DNA from 2 places in the Streptomyces sp. NPDC007088 genome. Region 2 is predicted to be linked to the other one. Evidence: riboswitches for the same ligand, from Rfam matches in the RefSeq annotation. Region 2 holds a riboswitch; the other holds the start of a gene.
The links. Region 2 has a riboswitch for cyclic di-AMP ahead of ACFYMP_RS24695 (M23 family metallopeptidase). Riboswitches for the same ligand answer to the same signal wherever they lie in the genome.

Region 1 (4,181 bases), on a different contig from region 2:
AGCAGGCAGTGCCGCAGGGCGATCGCGCGGACCCTGGAGCTGGAGACGGCGGTGTCCGAGACCTGATAGGTCATGCCCAGGTTGTAGCTGAAGTAGAGGAAGTCGCGGTACGTCGGCGGCTCCTGGGAGTTGAAGTCGATACCGTTCCCACCGCCCCCGGCGCCGTAGTAGGCGTACGCGTAGCGGGCGGAGTACATGAGGTGCAGCGCGGCCCAGGACGTGAACACCCCGCCCAGCGCCACCGCCGCCGCGGCGTTCCCCTTTCCCGACTTTCCGTCCAGCAGCAGCACCACGATGGCGATCAGTCCGCACAGGGCGGTCCCGACGACGACGCACTCCTCCAGCGCGGGCCGGAAGTCCTCACGGCTGGCGTTGCGGTGCGTGCCCTCGGCGTCCATCGGCCACAGCGTGAGCCAGCCGGCCAGGACGAAGACCAGTTCCGTCGTGGCGATCCCCGCGAGGACGCCGAACGCCGCGTCGACCAGTACGCCGACCAGGACGCCCGCCACCACTCCGAGGGCCGTCGCGCGCACCAGCCGGGCAACCGCGGACAGGGGCAGCCAGATACTCATGGCACGTGACCGTACGGCCCGGCGCGCGTGGCGCGGGGCCTCTGCGCAGCGCAGCGGTCGCCCTCCGGCCCCCGGGGGAGGAATCTTCACCCCGACGGGGCAAGCGACCGGATCCCGGCCTGTGCCGCTGCGCGCCGGGGGCCGGGTGTATACGTACGCGCACGGGTGGACGCCCCCCCCACCGGGTGCGGGCGTGCGATGGCCGAACCACCGGCGACACGAACGCACTTGGGCGCCAACAGACAGCCGTCCGGGTTTGGCGTTCCGTCATTGGCCGCACCCGGCAGGGAATTCCGCGCATTACCTCCCGGCCCGGTGCCGGTGCGCGGTGCGCGGTGTCGGTCTCGGTGTCGGTGTCGCAAGGGTGAATGCCGGGGGCTGAATGCCGATGACGAATTCATTGATCAATTCCATGGGGCAAAGGAGAGGGCGGGACCGCCGGGGAGAGGGGCGCCGTATCCGTTGGTAATCAGACCCTCACGCGATCATTGCCCCGGAGTCCTGGAGTCCCGGAGTCTGATCTCGACCGCCCGGCGTGATCTTTCGCTCCGCCCCGGCGATCTTCCCCGTAGCTCGCCGCCCCGTTTCCCCCGCGTGATCTTTCCCCGTCGGCCGCCTTTCCCGGCCGAATGGAGACGGGCCGGTCGGGGGCCGGAGGTGTCCTCCGCGTCCTTCAGTGCGTCCGGGGGCCGGTCCGGCGCCGAAACGGCCCGTTTGTCGCACCTTATGAGGCATTTGTGGCGATGTGCGCGCGCCGGTCCTCACCTACGTCGGGGTGGGATCGCCCCCTTCCGCGACAGAGCAAAACGCACTAATCGGACTCGGTGGCGAGGGTCACTTTCGCGTGAGGCGACTCCCGCGGGTGTGCGTCCATTCCTTTCCCTGCAAAGAAAGTTGACACCGCGAAGAAAGCAGGGGAACTCGCGGTCATCCCCGTTGATCATGTAAATGCTTTGTGATCAAGAATGCGAAGCTTGTCCGATCCGGCGCCTCTCGCTTAACGTCACGGTCCATCCGGGCAGAACGCCGAATCCTGCCGCTGTCCGGAAACCCGACCTATTCACGTACGGCAGGAGCGGGGGACCCAGGTAAGTCGCCGATCCGGATTCCGGAACGGCTCGGGGTGAAGTCGCGTTCATCGCGGCCAGGCATCTCCAGCCTGAACCCGACAGCTCACCTCGTAGGCGACGGAGAGGAACGCACCATGCCTGCACTGGGCAACAATCGTCGTCGCACGTCCCGGTCGCTGACCCGCGGACTGATCGCCGTGAGCACGGGGGGAGCCGCCCTGGCCCTTCCCCTGTTCGGCGCGAACATCGCCTCCGCCGCGCAGTCCCACCCGGCGGCCGAGCAGAAGGCCGCGGCCGGCGCCCCGGCCGCGGACACCGCCCCCGCCGCCTACTCCGTGGTCTCCGGGGACACCCTGGCCAAGATCGCCAGGAGCCACTCGGTCGAGGGTGGCTGGCACAAGCTGTACGAGGACAACCGCCAGGCCGTCGGCGACAACCCCGACCTGATCCACCCCGGCCTGAAGCTGACCGTCGGCGGCAAGGGCGAGGCCAAGGCGTCCGGCGCCTCGGCCGGGCGGACCGGCGCCGACCGCGCCGACCGCTCGCAGCGGACCAGCACCCCGCCCGCCGCCCCGGCGAAGGCCGCCACCGAGGCCGCCGCGAGCAAGACCGCGGCCCCCGCCGCGCAGCCCGCGACGTACACGAACGACCTCGACGGCTGGATCAAGCAGTCGCTGGCCATCATGGCCGAGCACGGCATCCCCGGCAGCTACGAGGGCATCCACCGCAACGTGATGCGTGAGTCCTCCGGCAACCCGACGATCGTCAACGACTGGGACTCCAACGCCGCCGCCGGCACCCCGTCGAAGGGGCTGCTCCAGGTCATCGACCCGACCTTCCAGGCGTACCACGTGCCCGGCACGTCCATGGACAGCTTCGACCCGGTCGCCAACATCACCGCCGCGTGCAACTACGCCGCGCACGTCTACGGCTCGATCGACAACGTGAACGGTCCGTACTGAGGCCGGACGTCCCCGGACGCGCACGGATGACGGGTGGGGGAGGAGCCGGCGGGCTCCTCCCCCACCCGTCACTGCCGCGCCGGGCGTGAGGCACCGGACGGAACAAGGCCGGCGGACCTCGCGCGGGGCGCTCCGGCCGCCCCCGGAAAGCTCCGTCCGCTGGGCACACCGGTGAGCGGGGCCTGCCGGCGGAACGCCCGAGCGCCGCCGCTCAGCCGGTGGGCCCGCGGTCACGGTCGCTCCCGGAACCGGGGGACCGGCCACGCCCGCACCCACGGCCGTGACCTCCGGCCTCGTCGGCGCGCCCGGCCGCCGCCGCTACCCCGCCCTCCCCCAGAGGACCGCTCGCCGCGGCGCCCCCTTCCCGCTCCAGGTGCCGCATCAGCCACCGGGAACGAAGGGTCACCAGTGGCGGCAGCCAGGCACGGGCGAGCCGGACTCCGCGCACCCACTGCTGGGCGTCGACCGTGGCGGCACGGCGTTCGACCCCGCGCACCAGACGCTCCGCGACCACAGGGGCCGCGTAGGTCCGGGAGGCGGGCCACGGCAGCGCGGACCGCAGCGCGCGCAGGGCACGGGTGGAGTCGCCCGCCCGGATCATCTCCGTGTCGGCCCAGCTCAGATACGCCACCCCCACTCCCACACCCCGGTGCGCCACCTCGGCCCGCAACACCTGGGCGAAGGTCTCGGCGCCCGCCTTCGAGGTGCAGTACGCGCTCATGAGGGGGGCCGGTGCGAGCGCCGCGAGGGAGGACACCTGGAGGTAGTACCCCCGGGTGCGCAGCAGATCGGGCAGGAAGACCCGTGCCGTCACGGCACTGCCCACCACGTTCACCTCGACGACCCGTCGCCACTCGTCCGGATCGGAGTCCACGAACGGGCCGGTCTCCGCGATGCCCGCGTTGCCCACCACCACCGAGGGAGAGCCGAAGCGGGACCGCACGAGCGCGGCCGTCCGCTCCATCGCCCCGGCGTCGCTCACGTCCACCACCCACCAGTGCGCGGACCCCTCAGGAAGCGCGGCAGCCGTCCGCGCCAGCTCCTTCGCCTCCAGCCCCAGCAGCGCCACCCGGGCGCCGCGCCGCACCAGCGCCCCCGCCATCCCGGCGCCGAGGCCGCGAGCGGCCCCGGTCACCACCGCCGTACGGCCGTCCAGCGAACGCGCGACAGACATGGCACCTCCACACGACGCGACAGGTGGCCCCCACGCCCCAAGGATGCCCGTCGCCAAGGCCGACTGCCTCACGGCGGGCGGCCACCGGTACCGGGACGGCCGCCGTCCCCGCGCGGGCGAGCGCCCCGGGGCCTAGCGTGGGACGCGCGGCGGGCAGAAAGCGGCAATCGGACGGTGGAGGGACCCCATGGCCGTACGGCACCGGTTGATCAGGAAGCCTCCCTGGGACGTCTGGGCGGTCCTGTCCGACGTGGAACGCTACGGGGACTGGGTCGTCGGAACCGCGCGGGTCGAGCCGGAGGAAGGGCGCTGGCCCGAGCTGGACGCCGTGGTGCGCTACGCGATCAGAATCGGGCCGCTCACGCTGCGCAACCAGACCGTCGTCCGTCGCAGCGAGCCACCC
Region 2 (4,181 bases):
CGAGGCAAACCCCTACGCCGCGAACCCGCCCCCGCCCCCGGACGCGCCGCGGCCCGCCACCGGCCAGACGTAGGACGTCGGCCGGGGCGGGCCGGGTGGTGCGGGGGGCCGGTCGCGGGGCCGCGCCGCCGCCTCAGGCGGAGGCGGTGGTGAGGCGGCTCAGCTCGTCCTCGGTCAGTTCCAGGCCGGCGACGGCGACGAGCGCCTTGAGCTGCTCGGGGGTGCGCGCGCTGGCGATCGGCGCGGCCACGGTGGGCTGGGCGGCGAGCCAGGCCAGGGCCACGGTCGCCACCTCGGCGCCGTGCGCCTGGGCGACCTCGTCGAGGGCGGTGAGGACCTTCTGCCCGCGCTCGGTCTCCAGGTGCTTCGCGGCGCCCTCGGCGCGCACGCTCTCCACGCTGGTCCCCGGGCGGTACTTGCCGGTGAGGAAGCCGGAGGCGAGCGCGAAGTAGGGGACGGTCGCGAGTCCGGCGCGCGAGGCGACGTCCTGGAGGGCGCCCTCGTAGGTGTCGCGCGAGACGAGGTTGTAGTGCGGCTGGAGCGCGACGTACTTGGCCAGGCCCTCGCGGTCGGAGAAGTCCAGGGACTCCTGGAGACGCTCGGGCGAGATGTTGGACGCGGCGATCGCCCGGACCTTGCCGGCCCTCACGAGTTCGTCGAGGGCGGTGATGATCTCGCCGACCTCGACGGAGGTGTCGTCGAAGTGCGTGTAGTAGAGGTCGATGTAGTCGGTGCCCAGCCGGCGCAGGGAGGCGTCCGCGCCCGCCTTGACGGTGGCGGGGGACAGCCCCTTGAAGTCGGGGTGGGAGCCGACCTTGGTGGCGATGACGACGTCGGAGCGGTTGGAGCGGGCCCGCGTCCACTCCCCGATGATCGTCTCGGACTCGCCGCCCTTGTTGCCCGGGACCCAGTGCGAGTAGGCGTCGGCGGTGTCGACGAAGTTGCCGCCGGCCGCGGCGTAGGCGTCCAGCACCGCGAAGGACTGCTCCCGGTCCGCGGACCAGCCGAACACGTTGCCGCCCAGGGACAGCGGGAAGACGTCGATGCCGGAGGAGCCGAGTGTGCGCGTGGAGGTCATGTGCGCTCTCAACGCCGGGAACGGCATCGCTTATTCCGGATACCGCCGCCCCGTACGCCGCCCACCGCCTCTCGCGCGCGGACCGGGGCCCGGCGGGACAGGCGGTACCCGGCGTGCGGGGCGGCGCCGGATCAGGGGTTCTGCCCCCTGCTGCGGAGCCAGCCCATCGGGTCGATCGCGGCGCCGCCGCCCGGGTGGACCTCCAGGTGCAGGTGGGGCCCCGTGACGTTCCCGGTCGCGCCGACGCGGCCGATGACGTCGCCGGTGGTGACCTGCTGGCCCGCGCTCACCGAGATCGAGGACTGGTGGCAGTACCAGAGCTCGGTGCCGTCGTCGAGTTCGAGGACGGTGCGGTAGCCGTAGGCGCCGGACCAGCCGGCCTCCTTGACGGTCGCCGAGTGGACCGCCTTGAGCGGGGTCCCGGTCGGCGCGGCGAAGTCGAGCCCGGTGTGGTGGCCGGAGGACCACATGGAGCCGCCGTCGCCGAAGTGCGAGGTGAGGGTGTAGGAGGCGACGGGCAGCGTGTAGCTCCTGGCGAGCCGCGCGAGCCGTTCCTCCTCGGCCTTGGCCTTCGCTTCGGCCTCCGCCTTCGCCCTGGCCTCGGCCTGTGCCTTCTTCCGCGCGGTCTCGGCCTTCTTCTGCTCGGTGGCGGCGTGCTCGGCCGCGGCCCGCGCGGCGGCGGCCTCCGCGGCCCGCTGAGCGCTCCGGTCGGCGCTGTCGGCCTGGGTCTCGGCCTGGGTGAGGATGCGGGCGCGCAGGGCCTCACCGGCGTCGGTGGTGCCCTGGTCGAGATCGGCCTGGGTGACTCCGGCGCTGGTGAGCGGGGAGGCGGCGGGGTTGGCCGCGAGCTGGGCGGGGGCGTCGCCGTCCTCGCCCGCGACGTCGTCGATCAGCGTGCCGACTCCGGGCAGCGACCTGGCCTCCGGCAGGGCGTCCTTGACGTCCTTGAGCTTCGGGAAGGACTCGGGAAGCGACAGCTGGACCTTCGGCTTCTCCTGCGCGGTGGCGATACCGCCGGCGCCGACGGCCGCGAGGACGCCGACTCCGAGGACCGTCGAGCTGCGCGCGAGACCGCCGCGCTGCCTGGCGACGCGGTGCCGGCCGCGCACCGGGACGACGGTCTCCTCGGTCGGGTTCCACTCCCCGGTGCCGGGCTCGGGCACCGGGCGGGGGCCGGAGCCCCCGTCGGGGCCGGGGCCGTGGGCTCTCCCGGAGTCGTAGAAGGAGGTGGGGGCGGACCCGGTGGGAGCGGGGGCAGGCGGGTTGGACGCCACGAGGGCGGCACTCCTTTCCTTCCTTCTCGCCTACCGGGTTAGCTGACGGGTTCGGAGCAGGAAGGTCTCCTACGGACACCAGGACGCGATGTCCGATTCACCCCAGGAAGTTGGTTCCCCGGTTCCCTCGCGGGATTCGGCGCGTGCGCGCGGAGCCGTCGCTGTTGACGGCTGGGACGACCGCGCTGCGTTATCGAACGTTAATAGACACGAGGCGTGGATTCCAAGCCGTTCCCGTTGATCATTACGGGCTCCGGCCTGGGCTTAAACGGACATGGGGCATCCGATCCGGACGAGTTGACCGCCCATCCGGAGGGGGCGGAAAACTGACGGTGCGTCAGTTGTTATGGAAGCGCGTCCACCTTCTCACCCTCGGTGACCACCCTCGGACGATCCGTGCGGACCATGCCGGCCGTCCGGTCCCGGGTGCTGTGCGGCGTCGGCGCTCTCCTCCCGAAGGCGCTCCGGAGCGACCGCGGCGGCCCCGGAGCGCGGACGGCGTACGGCGAGCAGCGCCATGTCGTCGGTCGTGGCGCCGCCGGTGTGGTCGCGCACCTCGCGCGTGAGGGTCCTGAGCAGGGCCGCGGGATGCTCGAAGACGCGTCCGCGCAGCCGCTCGACGGGATCGTAGAAGCGGCCCCGGGTGTCGCGCGCCTCGGACAGCCCGTCGGTGTAGAGCAGCAGCATCGCGCCCGGCGGGTACTCCGTCTCCTCGGCGCGGTCGGGCCAGGTGCCCAGCTCCCCCATGCCGAGCGGCAGGGCGTGCTCGCCGGGCGAGAGGACCAGGACCCGGCCGTCGTGGTGCAGCAGGAGCGGTTCGGTGTGCCCGCGGTTGACGACGCGCAGGACGCCGCCGCCGTGCGGGATCTCGACGAGCACGGCGGTCGTGAACCCCTCGAAGGCGTCGAGCGCGCGGCGCCGCGCCCCCTCCCGGGCGAGCGCCCGCTCCAGCCGGGCGGCCACCCCCTCGATGGTGGACTCCTGCTCGGCGGCCTCCCGGAACGCGCCGATCACCACGGACACGGCCTCGACCGCGCCGAGCCCCTTGCCGCGCACGTCGCCGAGGACCATGCGCACGCCGTGCGGGGAGTCCTGCACGGCGTAGAGGTCGCCCCCGATGAACGCGTCGGCCTCGGCGGCCTCGTACTGCGCGGCGATGTCGAAGCCGCCGATCCGGCCGGGCGGCACCGGCAGCACGGCGCGCTGCGCCGCCTCGGCGACGTGCTGCACGGAGGCGAGCTGACGGCCGCCGTGCCGGATCACCAGATTGATCAGCGCGGCCAGGAGACACACGACGGCCACCGTGATCAGTTCCATCACGAACGCCGCGGTCGAGAGGTTGTGCTGGGCGAGGTGCAGGACCGTCGCGAGCACGAGCCCCGCCACCCCGGTCCCCACGGTGACCACGAGCCCCGAGAAGGGCGCGGCGATCAACGGGGCGGCCGTGAAGAAGGGGGCGGCGAAGTAGGTGGGCGGCGCCGTCAGCCCGAAGACGAAACCGGCGGCGAGCAGCAGGGGCGGGAGCGCGCGCACGACGGCCCGCGCCCACCGGTCCCGCCTGCCGCGCCCGCCCAGGACGAGCGGGGGCGGCGGCGGGACCGGCTTGTAGTCGGTGCGGGGGTCGTCGTCGGCAGGACCGGAGGAGGCACCGCCCCCCTCCGCCCCGGCGAAGGACCCGGCGTCCTGGCCGGGCCCGTCCCGGCCGCCGACGGCGCCGTACTCGCCGGGAACGCGGTCCGCACCGCCCGTGCCGGGGGCGCCGCGCTCCTCGGGAGCGCCGTGTTCGTCGGGCTTTCGCGTCCCCACGGCTCGCCTCCCGCCCGCTCTGC

Region 1: linked by a shared signal. The riboswitch ahead of ACFYMP_RS28085 (transglycosylase SLT domain-containing protein) and the one ahead of ACFYMP_RS24695 (M23 family metallopeptidase) in region 2 are both predicted to bind cyclic di-AMP.

Annotation. Positions count from the first base shown of each region.
Region 1 is NZ_JBIAFO010000024.1:79,645-83,825, reverse strand. It holds gene ACFYMP_RS28090 (DUF1345 domain-containing protein) at 1-572, opposite strand, end outside; cyclic di-AMP (ydaO/yuaA leader) riboswitch at 1,587-1,772, shown strand; gene ACFYMP_RS28085 (transglycosylase SLT domain-containing protein) at 1,777-2,604, shown strand; gene ACFYMP_RS28080 (SDR family oxidoreductase) at 2,816-3,778, opposite strand; gene ACFYMP_RS28075 (SRPBCC family protein) at 3,966-4,181, shown strand, end outside.
Region 2 is NZ_JBIAFO010000017.1:131,262-135,442, reverse strand. It holds gene ACFYMP_RS24705 (PrsW family intramembrane metalloprotease) at 1-73, shown strand, start outside; gene ACFYMP_RS24700 (aldo/keto reductase) at 134-1,078, opposite strand; gene ACFYMP_RS24695 (M23 family metallopeptidase) at 1,210-2,352, opposite strand; cyclic di-AMP (ydaO/yuaA leader) riboswitch at 2,365-2,504, opposite strand; gene ACFYMP_RS24690 (PP2C family protein-serine/threonine phosphatase) at 2,719-4,158, opposite strand.